DNA from 3 places in the Paenibacillus andongensis genome. Region 1 is predicted to be linked to each of the others. Evidence: a T-box and tRNA genes for the amino acid it is inferred to sense, from the RefSeq annotation. Region 1 holds a T-box; the other regions hold tRNA genes.
What was found. The T-box of region 1 lies ahead of tyrS (tyrosine--tRNA ligase). A T-box ahead of a tRNA ligase gene usually reads a tRNA of that ligase, here a tRNA-Tyr.

Region 1 (5,627 bases):
AAAGGCTTCACGGATAGATTCGTAGAGTCATTATCTTGTGAAAGCAATAAATCTACTTGTATATTGGGGTAAACGCTATGCATGCACGCAATGACTTCAGTCAATACCGAATCGACATCAATTTTGGCGTATAGCTTCTTAGAAGCCTCAAATAATATATCATGCTTCTTAAACTCAAGTTCCCTATTCAGATGCTGCATAAATAAATGGTCGTACTTACGACGATCCGCCACGCTTTGCACACTGCCTTGGAACGAAAGTGAAAGGATATAAAATAATTGTGTAAGTTCGTCTACTTCTTCAAGTGTATGGGAAAATAGTCCCAAATATACAATTGGATTCCCTAGTGGATCTAGGACTGGAATCGAAGCAGCCATAACTGACTTCAGTTCTTTTGCGCTCATTTCTTCGCTTGTCATTATATGCATTTTGGGATTCGCAGCACATCGTGCAAGTGGATTGTCATTGCGTTCGACTTCGCTCCATGATGCTCCTACCTGCAGCAAAGCATCAGTTAGAAGTGTATCATTGGAGCAAGCATTAACCACTTTAAGATCCGTATTTACGCATAACAGTGCGGTTTGAGGCGGTAGCATCGCTTGCCCGAATTGGTGAATCCATTCATCAAAAGCATCTAGTACTACCTGATGACAATTAGATTCCCAATAGGAAAAGCTGCTAGAAAGAACAAGTCCTTGCCGAAGAAACTCTTCGAAGTGTTCTGCACGACTATGTTGTTTCATACTACGAAGTGATTCACTCATAGGCTCTCCTTCACCAACAAACTGTAGTCCTATTGATCCAGGCTAAATCTTACCTCATATATCATACTATTTTTCTGTGCTTATTGCACTGATATTTTAGAATCACTTTAAAGGATTGAGACTTGACACACGGACCTGTTTTTAATAAAATTAGAAGTCGAGTAACAACATGATTTCGGTGAATGCCATTTGTGATCACCCTCACTGCTTTTGCTCCTGCCAAGACAGCGGCTGAACTACTCTTGTCAGGGAATCACAGTATGATTCGCAAGCAAAACCAGGCACTTGTCTTCACCCTGACATCTAGATGCTATCTACTAAACTAATTGTTGAAAAGAAGGAGTTTTTCCTAAATGTCACGTTATACAGGACCTAAATTTAAATTAAGCCGTCGTGTTGGTATTTCTTTGAGTGGTAACGGTAAAGACTTGAAACGCCCATTCCCTCCAGGTCAACATGGCCCAGGACAACGTAAAAAAATGAGCGGCTATGGCGTTCAATTAAATGAAAAACAAAAGCTTCGTCACATGTACGGTTTGAACGAGAAGCAATTCCGCAACTTGTTCGATAAAGCTTCCAAACTTAAAGGTATTGCCGGTGAGAACTTCATGGTCTTGCTTGAAAGCCGTTTGGACAACCTGGTTTACCGTCTTGGTCTTTCCAACTCCCGCGCAGGCGCGCGTCAACTAGTTGCTCACGGTCACGTAACTGTGAACGGCAAAAAAGTAGATATCGCTTCTTACATCGTATCTACAGGCGACGTTATTGCTCTTCGTGAAAGAAGCAAAGGTCTTTCCGCAGTGAAAGAAGCTCTTGCTAACCGTAACTACCTGCCAACTTACCTTGAGTTCAACGACGCAAGCGTAGAAGGCAAGTACATCCGTTTGCCAGAACGTTCTGAGCTTCCACAAGAAATTGACGAGAAACAAATCGTCGAGTTCTACAGCCGTTAATAAAAGCAAGCCCCTCAGGGATTTCCCTGAGGGGCTTATTTTTATATTAAGCAAACTGTACTAGGTAGTAATTCTTTTTACCGCGGCGAATAATAATGTAAGATTCTCCGAGCCTGCCCAAATCTCTGGCAACTGCATCGAATTGCGTCACTTTCACACCGTTGACCGTGACTGCCCCGCTTTCAATATCTTGACGCGCTTGACGTTTGGACGGTGCCGCTCCTACGGAAATCAGTAAATCAACCAATGCAATATTATCTTGGTCAATGGTTGTAGATGGAACATCTTTGAACGCTTCTTCAATCTCCGTACGAGAAAGCTCCTGAATATTACCGCTGAATAAAGCTGTTGTAATGTTAAGAGCACTTTCTAACGCGTCTCCACCGTGTACAAGCTTCGTAACTTCGCGGGCAAGTAATTTCTGAGCTTCTCTCTTCTCAGGCTGAGCCTGTACTTCTTCTTCAAGACGTTCGATTTCCTCATGCGAAACGAAAGTAAAATATTTCAGGAAACGGATGACATCATTATCGGCTGTGCCCAACCAAAATTGGTAGAACTGGTAAGGAGATGTTTTGGTTGCATCCAACCAAATGGCTCCGCCTTCTGTTTTTCCGAACTTTTGCCCATCACTCTTTGTCACAAGCGGTAATGTTACGCCGTAAGCACGGTTTTCTGTGGACTTGCCAATTAGCTCAAGACCAGCCGTAATATTACCCCATTGGTCACTTCCACCAATTTGTACAGAGCAATTTTTCGTTTCATTGAGCTTCAGGAAATCGTAAGATTGCAGAATCATGTAGCTGAACTCTGTGAAAGAAATCCCTTTGGAAATCCGTGAATCAACAGAATCCTTTGCCAACATGTAATTAACGGTAAAATTTTTGCCTACATCACGAAGAAATTCGATGACGTTCAGCGATCCTAGCCAATCGTAATTGTTGACAAGCTCTGCACTATTTTCAATCTCAGTGGAGAAATCGAGAAAGCGAGATAACTGATTTTTAATGCTTTGTGACCATGCCTCGACAACTTCTGGCCCGTTGAGTGTGCGCTCATTGGCTTTTCCGCTTGGATCACCAATCAGACCAGTTCCTCCGCCAACAAGTGCCAAAGGAACATGACCAGCGAGCTGAAAGCGTCTCAGCGTTAAAATAGGCAGCAAACTACCGATATGCAAGCTGTCCGCAGTCGGGTCAAAGCCGCAATAAAGCGTAACACGCTCCTCGTTAAGCTTTTTATCTAAGCCCTCTCGATCTGTAATTTGATGAAGCAGCCCGCGAAACTCCAAATCCTTCAAAATATCCATGTTCATCCATCTCCTTTTATCCTTAAAATACAAAAAAAAGCCTTCTTATCCACAAAGGGACGAGAAGACTTGACTCGCGGTACCACCCTAATTAAAACAGTAGTTACGTACATCTATAACAGGTGTTATGTGCACGGCTAGCTATTTTCACTCAAGAACCTTTAACGGGGTTAAATCGGCAAATACTACTTGTGCAGCTGAAGTTGCTGCAGGTTCCCATTCACTGCTCAAGACCGTAATTCACTAACCTGCAGGTACCGGTTCGCACCCTCCACCGGCTCTCTGAAAGCATCCACAAGCTACCTACTGCTGATCTTTCTACGCATTTGATAAAAATTTATCACATGTTTCTAGCTGTTGTCAAACCATGTCGGCATCGTTTCTTCGCTTCATCATTACCGCATAAGGTGCAATTATGGTATACTATTAGGGTTCATGTAAGGAGGATATTGGAACTTATGCGCAATTTTTTCGCTAAATGGAATCGCCCTTGGGTGAGAACAACATTCAAAGTAACTTGGATTACCTTAAAATGGACCATCATTTGTGCTTTTTTGGCCGGAATTGTCGGTGGATCCGCGGCATTCGGGTATGTGAGTGCCCTAGTCAAAAAAGATCCTGTACGCACCGAAGAATCCATACGCCAGCAGATGCAGGAAAATGCAGTCACAGGCTTTGCCTACTTTAATGATGATACCGTCATAGGGCAATTGCGAACGGAAGAAGACCGTCGTCTCGCTCAGCTAGATGACATTCCGCAGCTTCTACTAGACGCTGTCCTCGCCATTGAAGACAAAGACTTCTACAATCATCGCGGGATCGATATCCGCGGACTTTATCGCGCAGTAACTCAGAAACTGCTGAACGAGGAAGTTCAAACAGGTGGCAGTACGATTACGCAACAGCTTGCCAGACGGGTATTTCTTACACTAGACCGCGATGATGGCCGTAAAGCAAGAGAGCTGCTGCTCGCACTGCGGATGGAGCGCCTAATGTCCAAGGATGAAATTTTGCTCGCTTATTTGAACAAAATTCCTTATGGCAATGGCGCGACAGGCTATAATCTATATGGGATTAAAGCAGCTGCCAAGGGTCTCTTCAACATCGACGATTTGGATAAGTTAAACGTTGCTCAAGCAGCTTACTTAGCTGGTCTGCCGCAATCCCCATCGCAGTACTCCGCATTCACGAGTAAGCCTGAGTTTGATGAAGATGGTTTTAAAAAAGCGGTTACGCGTGAACAATTAGTACTCAAACGGATGCTGGAAGAAAAGAAAATTACGAACGAGCAATACCAAGAAGCACTTAAGTTTGATCTCAAAGCTTCCATGCCCCCTGCGGCTCAGAAGGCTTATACGACTTATCCTTACCTAATGATTGAAACAGAAAAAGAAGCAGCCGAAATTCTGTTAAAGCTCCAGAAACCTGAACTTGATCCGAAGAAAAACCAAACCGCTTATAATGAAGCATTAAAAGGCATACATACTCAGCTCTTACGCGGCGGTTATCAAATCTATACAACCATTGATAAGACGATTTATGATTCCATGCATGAAATATCGAGTAACGATAAAAACTTCGCCCCTAATGATGATAAAAAAGGCATGGAACAAGTTGGGGCCATCATGATCGATTCCAAATCCGGAGCTATTAAAGGGATGATTGAGGGCCGCAATTTCTTCGAAGAGCAGCTCAATCACGCCACACAAGCATTCAGACAGCCGGGTTCAACAATGAAACCTATTGCCGCTTATATACCAGCCTTAGAAAAAGGAGCCATTCAACCGGCCAGTGTCGTGGATGATATTCCGATTATTCTAAAAGACGGGGTCAAAGGCTTCCATCTTCCTGAAAACTGGGATCATAAGTTTCACGGATTAATGACAGCAAGAAAGGCTCTAAACCAGTCTTACAACATCCCTGCCATTGATATATTTTTGAATAAAGTCGGGATTAATGAGGCATGGGACTTTGCCAAGAAACTCGGAATTACATCGATTCAAAAAGAAGATTACGCTGCGCAGACCGGTGTAATCGGCGGTTTAAGCAAAGGAACTTCAGTGAGGGAACTGACTGGCGCGTATGCTTCTATTCCGAATAAAGGCGTATTTAACGAAACGTTTATGATTCGCGAAATCAAAGATTCGAATGGCAAAACGATTTATACACATGATCAGAAGCCAACCCCTGTCTACTCTCCACAAAGTGCATATCTAATTACGGATATGATGAAAACGGTGATTAGCCAAGGTACAGCGACAGATTTAATGAAAAACTATAAATCATACGGCAAAATTGAGATTTCAGGCAAAACAGGCTCTACGCAGGACGATGCTGATGCTTGGTTTATGGGCTTTACCCCAGATATCACGGTTGGCGTATGGATCGGCTATGATCAACCGATTAATAAATTGTCATCGTCGACGAAATCATCGCAAGCGCATCAAACTTATCACGCCAAAGATATATGGGCACTCATCATGAACCGAACCATCGAACAAAAACCAGAGTTATTCCCTACCAAAACTTTTGCTAAACCGGATGGAATTGTCTCAGCAACCGTATCCAGCTTATCAGGTAAGCTGCCGAGCGAATTAACGACGA
Region 2 (5,627 bases), 1.9 Mb from region 1:
ATGGCATTCCGCGAGGACTCTGTCGACCTGCTTAGCTCAATCTCGGTGCCAACGCTCGTCATCGCAGGCGAACAAGACCCGATCGCGCCTCCGGATGTCATGAAGAAAATGGCTGACCTGATTAATGGCGTCAGCTATCATGTAATACCCGCTGCCTCACATTTGACGCCTATGGAAAAGCCGGAAGCTTTCAATGCGCTGATGATTGATTTTCTAAAGGGCATTAAAGCCTAACCAACTGGTCCATGACCATCACGGCTGCACCAATTGCCAGAGCTTCCTCACCAAGCTGCCCTTTGCTGAAAACAACCTGATAGGCGGGGTAGTAGTATGTCTTCCGAATCGCTACCTGCGTAGCGGTTTGGAAAAACAACTCCCCGCCCGCAATTAATGGCCCCCCTAGGATTACCTTCTCAGGGTGTAAAATATTTAGCAAGTTAGCTAGTCCAATGCCGAAATAAGTGGCAGCCTCCGTGATGATCTCCACAACTAGGGGATCATTTTTTTTGAGCGCCTCCATCACATGCAGGTACGTGACATGCTCGGGGTCATCAACCAAATGAGACAACGCCGTAGATCGACCCTGCTTTAAGGCGGATCGAGCTGCCTTCTCGATGGCATATAAAGAAGCATACGACTCCAATGCTCCATAGTTGCCTGACGTATTACGATGGGGAACACCATCCGTTTGAATAATCATCTGACCTACAGAGCCTTCCATATCGACGGCACCATAAATAACCTTTCCTTCAGAAACCATGGAGGAGCGCAAACCAATTCCAGCATGAATATAGAGCAGATGCTTAAAACTCTGCGTACGTTGATGCCATGATTCAGCTAGGATCGCCGCGTTAGCTCCATTATCCAGCAATGCGGGAATACCTAATTCTCCCGTCAACTGCCTACAAATCTCAACATTTCTCCATCCTTTTGCTGGAAAATAGGACGGTTCCAAGATGGTCCCTGACAAGCGATCCACAGGACCAACCGCACCAATCCCTATTCCAAGCACAGAGGAAGAATCAATGTTATGTGTGGATAACATCCTTTGTACTTCATCTACGATTAGACATATCAGCACATCTGGCGTCATCTCAGCCGTCATCGTCCAGCTCCGTGTATCCAATTTCTTCATTCCCAGATCGACAAGGACAAGCTTGGACAACGTTCTGGATATTTCCAAACCAAATACATAAGCATAGGCCGGATTCTTTTCATACAGAATCGGCCTACGCCCTCCTGTTGAAGCACCGAAACCAGATTCAAGGATAAGTCCTTGTATCGTAAGTTCCTCCAAAAGCCGCGTCAACGTAGATACCGTCATCCCGCTTTGCTCTAACAACTCCGTTTTGGATACCGTTGTTTGACGACAAATTCGCTCATAGATTTCTTTCGCCTTACGATTCGGAATTCGTTCTGTTATGACATCTACGTTCAAAGAAACAGCCCCCAATGATAATCTTTCTCATATATTTCGCCATTGGGAAGCCAAATTCCTTCCTTGTCTTCCCTTATTCCTTCGATCCAATCATGAGAGTATATCCCATATAGGGATGATATTTATTAACGAGCTCATCGTATTTGGCGGTAATTTGCCAAATCCGCGGATCCATAAACGACTGCTTATCAGACAAGTGAACAGGGTCTGGATGTTGGACTTGATCTTCGAACATGGTTAGCGGGAAAGCATGTATCCCTGAGAAGTCCACGGGTTCAAATTTGCTCTTCTCTAACAGCTCCCGCCATTCATCCATACTATATATTTTACTTACCCCATAGAAGCTGCACAGCGCCCGATGAACACCCGGTGACATCTCTTTGATTCGGATAACTTCTCGATCATAGAGCTTACCTTCGGATTTAAGTACCCTATAATACTCGGATACAGCTTTCTGAGCATCTGCAAAATTCGTCACTGACTCCACCATCACAACATCAAAAGTATGATCATCAAAGGGTAATTGGCATACATCCCCAACCTTGAATTGTACCTGTACCCCCTGCTTCTCAGCTCTTATGATCGCTTTCGCAATCATTTCCGGACGAATATCGACTGCTGTTACTTCGCATCCTTGCTCGGCCAGGAAACATGCCGTTCTTCCAGTCCCGCATCCGACCTCTAGCACGCGCTTCCCTTTCTCAATGGGATACTTCTTCAATTGTTCAATCGTCTCTCCGAATCCCCCGGGATGCGCATTGCCCACTCCTAATTTGGCTAACATATCTAAGTACTCGATAGCACTTACACCTCCACAATGGCATAACATTCTCTTTTCTACCATATGGGGGGCTGCAGCCTCTTGTTCAGATTCTTGGTACATTTTCTAAAAAAAGGCGCTCGCCTAAAAGCGTATTTTTCCAACCTCTATTAGGCTAAAAACTGAATCAAATCATAACCACTCCCCATAGGATAGTATTGTCTCTCATCCGATTTCGCAGAGAACATTCCTTTAGATGGGGGGTGACATAAATGGGTGTTGCTGCTGGTGCTGGTGTTGGTTACGGCGGTGGTCATACTTCCGCCGCTGCTGTTCTCGTATTGTTTATTTTGCTCGTAATCGTAACTATGTCTTTCTGTTGGTAATCATGAATCATTAGAGATATTGGCAAAAAATAAGGAGTTTCGGTTCAGACGACCGAAACTCCTCCTAGATACGTGATCATTCTCTTTAATGCCGACAATCTATGCAACATACCATCCCTACCCGCATCGATCTTTTTACTTACTTTTACGACTGCAGCATTTTGTGAATTTAATAATTGATCTACTCTAAATAGCAATATACGAATACATAGAAAAAGCTCATGAAATCGAATGATTTCATGAGCTTTTTCTATTCGTTATACCGGCAAGAGGACTCGAACCTCCACCCTTTCGGACTCGATTTTGAGTCGAGCGCGTCTGCCATTCCGCCATGCCGGCATATGAACTTGTAAAAATAATGGTGCCGAAGACCAGACTTGAACTGGTACGGTAGTCACCTACCGCAGGATTTTAAGTCCTGTGCGTCTGCCGATTCCGCCACTCCGGCTAATAAATGTGGAGGCGCCACCCAGATTCGAACTGGGGGTAAAGCTTTTGCAGAGCTCTGCCTTACCACTTGGCTATGGCGCCTTAGTAATAATGGAGCGGAAGACGGGGATCGAACCCGCGACCCTCGCCTTGGCAAGGCGATGCTCTACCGCTGAGCCACTTCCGCATATAAAACTGGGGATCAAGGATTTGAACCTTGGCATGACGGAGTCAAAGTCCGTTGCCTTACCGCTTGGCTAATCCCCATTATGTTGCTTTGGTAATAATGGGCGGACGACGGGACTTGAACCCGCGAATGCCGGATCCACAAACCGGTGCGTTAACCCCTTCGCCACGACCGCCACAATATTAAGTTTAATGCATTTTGGCAGGGGCAGCAGGAATTGAACCCACACCAAAGGTTTTGGAGACCTTTGTTCTACCCTTAAACTATGCCCCTACAAAAAAGGAAAATGGAGGCTGATGGATTCGAACCACCGAACTCGAAGAGAGCAGATTTACAGTCTGCCGTGTTTAGCCACTTCACTAAGCCTCCACAAAGCAATGGTGCCGTCGAGAGGACTTGAACCCCCAACCTACTGATTACAAGTCAGTTGCTCTACCAGTTGAGCTACAACGGCTTATTTAGTTAATAAATGGTGGCTTTGGACGGAATCGAACCGCCGACACAAGGATTTTCAGTCCTCTGCTCTACCGACTGAGCTACAAAGCCTTACTAATAGAATGTGATAATGGCGGAGCTGACGGGATTCGAACCCGCGGTCTCCTGCGTGACAGGCAGGCATGTTAGGCCACTACACCACAGCTCCACATTCATTATTTGGTTGCGGGGGCAGGATTTGAACCTGCGGCCTTCGGGTTATGAGCCCGACGAGCTACCGGGCTGCTCCACCCCGCGTCATTAAGTATATGTCACGTTTCCTATTAAATCAAGTAGCTGATTAGGAAACATGATGGAGGCTGACGGGATCGAACCGCCGACCCTCTGCTTGTAAGGCAGATGCTCTCCCAGCTGAGCTAAGCCTCCATGGGAATTAAAAATGGTGACCCGTAGGGGACTCGAACCCCTGTTACCTCCGTGAAAGGGAGGTGTCTTAACCACTTGACCAACGGGCCTTACTAGAAAGATAGTGGCGGAGAGAGAGGGATTCGAACCCTCGAGACGCTTGTGACGCCTACACGATTTCCAATCGTGCTCCTTCGGCCAGCTCGGACACCTCTCCATATGGCTCCCCGAACAGGACTCGAACCTGTGACAACTCGATTAACAGTCGAGTGCTCTACCAACTGAGCTATCAGGGAATAGGAATATATATCTTTCAAGGATTTATTCCTTGAAAACTAGATACGAAACGTTTGTAAAATATTCCTTAGGTTTCAAACTGAGAGACTTTGACTTTCGTCAAAGATCCCTATATTAGGTTAAGCCCTCGACCGATTAGTATTCGTCAGCTGCATGCATTGCTGCACTTCCACCTCGAACCTATCAACCTCGTCGTCTACAAGGGGTCTTACATACTGGGAAATCTCATCTTGAGGGGGGCTTCGCGCTTAGATGCTTTCAGCGCTTATCCCCTCCGTACATAGCTACCCAGCGATGCCTCTGGCGAGACAACTGGTACACCAGCGGTACGTCCATCCCGGTCCTCTCGTACTAAGGACAGCTCCTCTCAAATTTCCTACGCCCGCGACAGATAGGGACCGAACTGTCTCACGACGTTCTGAACCCAGCTCGCGTACCGCTTTAATGGGCGAACAGCCCAACCCTTGGGACCTACTTCAGCCCCAGGATGCGATGAGCCGACATCGAGGTGCCAAACCTCCCCGTCGATGTGGACTCTTGGGGGAGATAAGCCTGTTATCCCCAGGGTAGCTTTTATCCGTTGAGCGATGGCCCTTCCATTCGGTACCACCGGATCACTAAGTCCGACTTTCGTCCCTGCTCGACTTGTAGGTCTCGCAGTCAAGCTCCCTTATGCCTTTGCACTCTGCGAATGATTTCCAACCATTCTGAGGGAACCTTTAAACGCCTCCGTTACATTTTAGGAGGCGACCGCCCCAGTCAAACTGCCCACCTGACACTGTCCCCATACCGGATTACGGTACCAGGTTAGAACTCCGATACGATCAGGGTGGTATCCCAACGGCGCCTCCACCCAAGCTGGCGCTCAGGCTTCAAAGGCTCCCACCTATCCTGTACAGATCGTACCAAAGTCCAATATCAAGCTGCAGTAAAGCTCCATGGGGTCTTTCCGTCTTGTCGCGGGTAACCTGCATCTTCACAGGTATTAAAATTTCACCGGATCTCTCGTTGAGACAGCGCCCAAGTCGTTACGCCATTCGTGCGGGTCAGAATTTACCTGACAAGGAATTTCGCTACCTTAGGACCGTTATAGTTACGGCCGCCGTTTACTGGGGCTTCAATTCATAGCTTCGGGTTGCCCCTAACCACTCCTCTTAACCTTCCAGCACCGGGCAGGCGTCAGCCCGTATACTTCGCCTTGCGGCTTCGCACAGACCTGTGTTTTTGCTAAACAGTCGCTTGGGCCTTTTCACTGCGGCCCCCTCGGGCTATTCACCCTACCGAGGCACC
Region 3 (5,627 bases), 2.5 Mb from region 1:
AGCTTGCCATTATCAAAAACAACCTGACCATCAGTAATAACAGTCAAAGGCTCGACCTTCTGTAAATCATCCAGTAATAAAATGTCAGCACATTTACCGGGAGTAATGCTTCCCAAATCTTGCTCCATTTTAAAATAGCGCGCCACATTAATCGTCACCATTTGCATCGCTGTTACAGGATCGACACCCTCTTCGATCGCGCGGCGCACGACATGATTGAGATGCCCCTTCTCCACCAAAGTTTGCGGATTGACGTCATCCGTTACGAGCGAAATATTGGATGTGTTGACCTTATCTTCCGTTACCACCTTAATGACCTCTTTGACATCATGCCAGGCCGAACCTTCACGAATCATAAGGTGCATGCCCATGCGGACTTTGTGAAGACCTTGTTCCCGAGTTATGGTTTCATGATCGGATGTCACGCCTGATGCTATATAAGCCTGCAGCATACGATCATCATCACTTGGGAAATGTCCTGTGACCGTTTTACCGCTCTTGATCGTTTCTTCAATCTCCCCGCACATTTTCGGATCGCCGTAAACGACACCAGGGAAATTCATGACTTCGCCCAGTCCAACCACGTTGTCCCACTGCAGTCCCTCTTTAATATCGGTCACTTCTAAGCTTGCACCTGCATCTTCCAAGTCCGTAGTTGCTGGTACACAGGATGGGAAAGTCGTAAATACTTTAATAGGCAGCTGCTGCCCCTCTTCGTGCATCAACCTTACACCTTCTGTTCCAAACACATTGGCAATTTCATGAGGGTCCATAAATATCCCCGTTGTTCCTTTGGCTAATGCCGCTTTGGCAAACTCGGTAACGGAAAGCATCGTGCTTTCAACATGCATATGACCATCTAAAAATCCCGGGGACATATACTTCCCTGTGGCATCAATCACGACCGTTTGAGCCCCAATGGTATGGTCTGCATTCCCTACATACGCAATTCTCCCAGCTGCGACAGCAACATCCATATGCTCAAGTAATTCACCAGAATACACATTGACGAGTGTCCCATTCTTAATGACTACGTCGGCAAAAACTTCGCCTAATGCAACCTTAGCTAGCGTTCTGCTCACTTCAACTAGCTTATTTCTTTTATTTAGCGTTCTTTTATTTAGCGTCATGGGTTTTGTACTCCTTTATGTATTAATTAACTTTTACCGGTTCGGTGTCAAACGTCACATCTCCCTGAACCATCTGTTCACATTAAATTTACCATGAAAAAGGTTTTTCTCAAGGGTTTCATACTACTTCTGAGGATTCCCTATTTCTATTTATTAAATTATACGGAGCGAAGATCATTCAGATGTTAAAAAGCTTTAGGTGATGGGAATACCGATGTCTTTACGGACGGTCGAACCTCCTCGGATTTCTCATCCCTTAAAGAACAAATAAGCGCGGAAAACGCGCTTATCCAGGAGCGCCCCAACAAATAAGCGCGTTTTCCGCGCTTACAGCGAGAGCTCTGCGAGCCGAAAGAGTCTGAGAAGCCAGAAATCGACATTCGTTATTTAACATCACTTATCCACAAATCGGCATCTCACATATTTTCCTATACTCCTATACAATGAAAAAAGACCACCCGAAGGTGATCTTTTTCATTGAAGCGGGCGGCGGGAATCGAACCCGCGCGATCAGCTTGGAAGGCTGAAGTTCTACCATTAAACTACGCCCGCGTGTCTATCGGGACGACACGATTTGAACATGCGACCCCCTGCTCCCAAAGCAGGTGCTCTACCAAGCTGAGCTACGTCCCGATATGGTGGTAATAACATATGAAAAATGGCGCGCCCTGAGAGATTCGAACTCCCGACCTTTTGATTCGTAGTCAAATACTCTATCCAGCTGAGCTAAGGGCGCTTACTAAAATGGAGCGGAAGACGGGGATCGAACCCGCGACCCTCGCCTTGGCAAGGCGATGCTCTACCGCTGAGCCACTTCCGCATCGTACCTCAGGAGTATAAATACTGCTGAGGATTTGATGCGCGTAGAGGGACTTGAACCCCCACGGTCGCCCGCTAGATCCTAAGTCTAGTGCGTCTGCCAATTCCGCCATACGCGCATGCTGTAAATAAGGCAAATGGTGAGTCATGTAGGATTCGAACCTACGACACCCTGATTAAAAGTCAGGTGCTCTACCAACTGAGCTAATGACTCATGAAATTTTAATGGGGCCCCCGTAAAGTAACAGGAATTCGCTTCAGAGCTTACCTTCACTTTATGGGGTATAGTACTGGGGATCAAGGATTTGAACCTTGGCATGACGGAGTCAAAGTCCGTTGCCTTACCGCTTGGCTAATCCCCAACATAGTTTGGAAATGGAGGCTGATGGATTCGAACCACCGAACTCGAAGAGAGCAGATTTACAGTCTGCCGTGTTTAGCCACTTCACTAAGCCTCCACATATAAAGCCTTACCGGGCCCCGAAAAAGTAGTAGGCGTTGCTACAAAGCTTTGCTTCACTTTTTTGGGAATTGTGGTGCCGTCGAGAGGACTTGAACCCCCAACCTACTGATTACAAGTCAGTTGCTCTACCAGTTGAGCTACAACGGCATATTCATTTTCTAAAAATGGCGGAGCTGACGGGATTCGAACCCGCGGTCTCCTGCGTGACAGGCAGGCATGTTAGGCCACTACACCACAGCTCCATACTAGTAAATTGGTTTCTACGGGCCCCGAAAAAGTAATCGGCGTTGCTACAAAGCTTCACTTCACTTTTTTGGGTTGTATGGTGGAGGCTGACGGGATCGAACCGCCGACCCTCTGCTTGTAAGGCAGATGCTCTCCCAGCTGAGCTAAGCCTCCATGGGATCGAACTAGAAAATTATTGGTGACCCGTAGGGGACTCGAACCCCTGTTACCTCCGTGAAAGGGAGGTGTCTTAACCACTTGACCAACGGGCCAAACTTAAAAATTTACCAACGGAGAGAGAGGGATTCGAACCCTCGCACCACTTACGCAGTCTAACCCCTTAGCAGAGGGTCCCCTTATAGCCACTTGGGTATCTCTCCAATTTAATTAGTAGCGGCAGAGGGGCTCGAACCCCCGACCTTACGGGTATGAACCGTACGCTCTAGCCAGCTGAGCTACGCCGCCATATTGTCTTTCCTTTATTTAAAGAAACGGAGAAGGAGGGATTCGAACCCTCGAGACGCTTGTGACGTCTACACGATTTCCAATCGTGCTCCTTCGGCCGCTCGGACACTTCTCCATATATTTTATGGGATCCCCAAAAAGTAATTGGAATATGCTACGAAGCATCTCTTCACTTTTTGGGGGTTTGACTCCCCGAACAGGACTCGAACCTGTGACAACTCGATTAACAGTCGAGTGCTCTACCAACTGAGCTATCAGGGAATATTTGGTGGAGCCAAGCGGGATCGAACCGCTGACCTCCTGCTTGCAAGGCAGGCGCTCTCCCAGCTGAGCTATGGCCCCATAAAGGTAATAATATTGGTGGGCCCTGGTGGACTCGAACCACCGACCTCACCCTTATCAGGGGTGCGCTCTAACCAGCTGAGCTAAGGGCCCTAATGTGTAAAACAGTCTAGAGTGTGGCAAAAAAAATACCCACTAGGGGTATTCTGCTTGGCAACGTTCTACTCTCCCAGAACCCTGCGGTTCAAGTACCATCGACGCTGGAGGGCTTAACGGTCGTGTTCGAGATGGGAACGCGTGGGTCCCCTCCGCCATCATCACCAAACAGTCAAAGCGTGTTTGCGCCTTGAAAACTAGATACGAAACTTGCGTAAAGTAATCATGTGCATGGCTACGTTAGACGTAGGTGCTAGCTGCTTAGTCAGCTTTTTGGTTAAGCCCTCGACCGATTAGTATTCGTCAGCTGCATGCATTGCTGCACTTCCACCTCGAACCTATCAACCTCGTCGTCTACAAGGGGTCTTACATACTGGGAAATCTCATCTTGAGGGGGGCTTCGCGCTTAGATGCTTTCAGCGCTTATCCCCTCCGTACATAGCTACCCAGCGATGCCTCTGGCGAGACAACTGGTACACCAGCGGTACGTCCATCCCGGTCCTCTCGTACTAAGGACAGCTCCTCTCAAATTTCCTACGCCCGCGACAGATAGGGACCGAACTGTCTCACGACGTTCTGAACCCAGCTCGCGTACCGCTTTAATGGGCGAACAGCCCAACCCTTGGGACCTACTTCAGCCCCAGGATGCGATGAGCCGACATCGAGGTGCCAAACCTCCCCGTCGATGTGGACTCTTGGGGGAGATAAGCCTGTTATCCCCAGGGTAGCTTTTATCCGTTGAGCGATGGCCCTTCCATTCGGTACCACCGGATCACTAAGTCCGACTTTCGTCCCTGCTCGACTTGTAGGTCTCGCAGTCAAGCTCCCTTATGCCTTTGCACTCTGCGAATGATTTCCAACCATTCTGAGGGAACCTTTAAACGCCTCCGTTACATTTTAGGAGGCGACCGCCCCAGTCAAACTGCCCACCTGACACTGTCCCCATACCGGATTACGGTACCAGGTTAGAACTCCGATACGATCAGGGTGGTATCCCAACGGCGCCTCCACCCAAGCTGGCGCTCAGGCTTCAAAGGCTCCCACCTATCCTGTACAGATCGTACCAAAGTCCAATATCAAGCTGCAGTAAAGCTCCATGGGGTCTTTCCGTCTTGTCGCGGGTAACCTGCATCTTCACAGGTATTAAAATTTCACCGGATCTCTCGTTGAGACAGCGCCCAAGTCGTTACGCCATTCGTGCGGGTCAGAATTTACCTGACAAGGAATTTCGCTACCTTAGGACCGTTATAGTTACGGCCGCCGTTTACTGGGGCTTCAATTCATAGCTTCGGGTTGCCCCTAACCACTCCTCTTAACCTTCCAGCACCGGGCAGGCGTCAGCCCGTATACTTCGCCTTGCGGCTTCGCACAGACCTGTGTTTTTGCTAAACAGTCGCTTGGGCCTTTTCACTGCGGCCCCCTCGGGCTATTCACCCTACCGAGGCACCCCTTCTCCCGAAGTTACGGGGTCATTTTGCCGAGTTCCTTAACGAGAGTTCTTCCGCGCGCCTTAGAATTCTCTTCTCACCCACCTGTGTCGGTTTGCGGTACGGGCACCTTCGCCTGGCTAGAAGCTTTTCTTGGCAGTGTGAACTCATGACCTTCGGTACTTAAAGTTTCCCTCCCCATCACAGCCCAGCCTTACGGTTAGCGGATTTGCCTACTAACCAGCCTCACTGCTTGGACGAGCATCCATCAGCTCGCGTCACTATCCTTCTGCGTCACTCCATCGCTCATAACGGCTACGGTGGTACAGGAATTTCCACCTGTTGTCCATCGACTACGCCTTTCGGCCTCGCCTTAGGTCCCGACTTACCCTGAGCGGACGAGCCTTCCTCAGGAACCCTTAGGTTTTCGGCGGATCAGATTCTCACTGATCTTTTCGTTACTTATACCGGCATTCTCACTTGTATGCGCTCCACCTGTCCTTACGGTCAGAATTCAACGTACATACAACGCTCCCCTACCCATGCACATACGTGCAAGCCATAGCTTCGGTGGCGTGTTTAGCCCCGTTACATTTTCGGCGCAGAGTCACTCGACCAGTGAGCTATTACGCACTCTTTCAATGGTGGCTGCTTCTAAGC

Region 2: it encodes a tRNA-Tyr, which carries the amino acid that the T-box ahead of tyrS (tyrosine--tRNA ligase) is inferred to sense. The anticodon was not compared.
Region 3: it encodes a tRNA-Tyr, which carries the amino acid that the T-box ahead of tyrS (tyrosine--tRNA ligase) is inferred to sense. The anticodon was not compared.

What each region holds. Positions count from the first base shown of each region.
Region 1 is NZ_CP104467.1:3,392,335-3,397,961, reverse strand. It holds gene NYR53_RS14935 (sensor domain-containing diguanylate cyclase) at 1-743, opposite strand, end outside; gene rpsD (30S ribosomal protein S4) at 1,118-1,717, shown strand; gene tyrS (tyrosine--tRNA ligase) at 1,764-3,023, opposite strand; T-box leader at 3,076-3,353, opposite strand; gene NYR53_RS14920 (transglycosylase domain-containing protein) at 3,482-5,627, shown strand, end outside.
Region 2 is NZ_CP104467.1:1,496,155-1,501,781, reverse strand. It holds gene NYR53_RS06940 (alpha/beta fold hydrolase) at 1-234, shown strand, start outside; gene NYR53_RS06935 (ROK family protein) at 224-1,438, opposite strand; gene NYR53_RS06930 (class I SAM-dependent methyltransferase) at 1,512-2,321, opposite strand; gene NYR53_RS06925 (YjcZ family sporulation protein) at 2,471-2,584, shown strand; tRNA gene NYR53_RS06920 (tRNA-Leu) at 2,845-2,923, opposite strand; tRNA gene NYR53_RS06915 (tRNA-Leu) at 2,944-3,032, opposite strand; tRNA gene NYR53_RS06910 (tRNA-Cys) at 3,042-3,115, opposite strand; tRNA gene NYR53_RS06905 (tRNA-Gly) at 3,126-3,200, opposite strand; tRNA gene NYR53_RS06900 (tRNA-Gln) at 3,209-3,280, opposite strand; tRNA gene NYR53_RS06895 (tRNA-His) at 3,303-3,375, opposite strand; tRNA gene NYR53_RS06890 (tRNA-Trp) at 3,400-3,473, opposite strand; tRNA gene NYR53_RS06885 (tRNA-Tyr) at 3,488-3,569, opposite strand; tRNA gene NYR53_RS06880 (tRNA-Thr) at 3,579-3,654, opposite strand; tRNA gene NYR53_RS06875 (tRNA-Phe) at 3,671-3,746, opposite strand; tRNA gene NYR53_RS06870 (tRNA-Asp) at 3,767-3,843, opposite strand; tRNA gene NYR53_RS06865 (tRNA-Met) at 3,856-3,932, opposite strand; tRNA gene NYR53_RS06860 (tRNA-Val) at 3,989-4,061, opposite strand; tRNA gene NYR53_RS06855 (tRNA-Glu) at 4,076-4,150, opposite strand; tRNA gene NYR53_RS06850 (tRNA-Ser) at 4,166-4,257, opposite strand; tRNA gene NYR53_RS06845 (tRNA-Asn) at 4,261-4,336, opposite strand; rRNA gene NYR53_RS06840 (23S ribosomal RNA) at 4,453-5,627, opposite strand, start outside.
Region 3 is NZ_CP104467.1:919,509-925,135, reverse strand. It holds gene ade (adenine deaminase) at 1-1,130, opposite strand, end outside; tRNA gene NYR53_RS04175 (tRNA-Gly) at 1,612-1,682, opposite strand; tRNA gene NYR53_RS04170 (tRNA-Pro) at 1,690-1,763, opposite strand; tRNA gene NYR53_RS04165 (tRNA-Arg) at 1,790-1,866, opposite strand; tRNA gene NYR53_RS04160 (tRNA-Gly) at 1,876-1,950, opposite strand; tRNA gene NYR53_RS04155 (tRNA-Leu) at 1,989-2,068, opposite strand; tRNA gene NYR53_RS04150 (tRNA-Lys) at 2,088-2,163, opposite strand; tRNA gene NYR53_RS04145 (tRNA-Gln) at 2,240-2,311, opposite strand; tRNA gene NYR53_RS04140 (tRNA-Tyr) at 2,326-2,407, opposite strand; tRNA gene NYR53_RS04135 (tRNA-Thr) at 2,484-2,559, opposite strand; tRNA gene NYR53_RS04130 (tRNA-Asp) at 2,578-2,654, opposite strand; tRNA gene NYR53_RS04125 (tRNA-Val) at 2,736-2,811, opposite strand; tRNA gene NYR53_RS04120 (tRNA-Glu) at 2,835-2,909, opposite strand; tRNA gene NYR53_RS04115 (tRNA-Ser) at 2,929-3,017, opposite strand; tRNA gene NYR53_RS04110 (tRNA-Met) at 3,029-3,102, opposite strand; tRNA gene NYR53_RS04105 (tRNA-Ser) at 3,130-3,217, opposite strand; tRNA gene NYR53_RS04100 (tRNA-Asn) at 3,291-3,363, opposite strand; tRNA gene NYR53_RS04095 (tRNA-Ala) at 3,369-3,444, opposite strand; tRNA gene NYR53_RS04090 (tRNA-Ile) at 3,461-3,537, opposite strand; rRNA gene rrf (5S ribosomal RNA) at 3,593-3,709, opposite strand; rRNA gene NYR53_RS04080 (23S ribosomal RNA) at 3,814-5,627, opposite strand, start outside.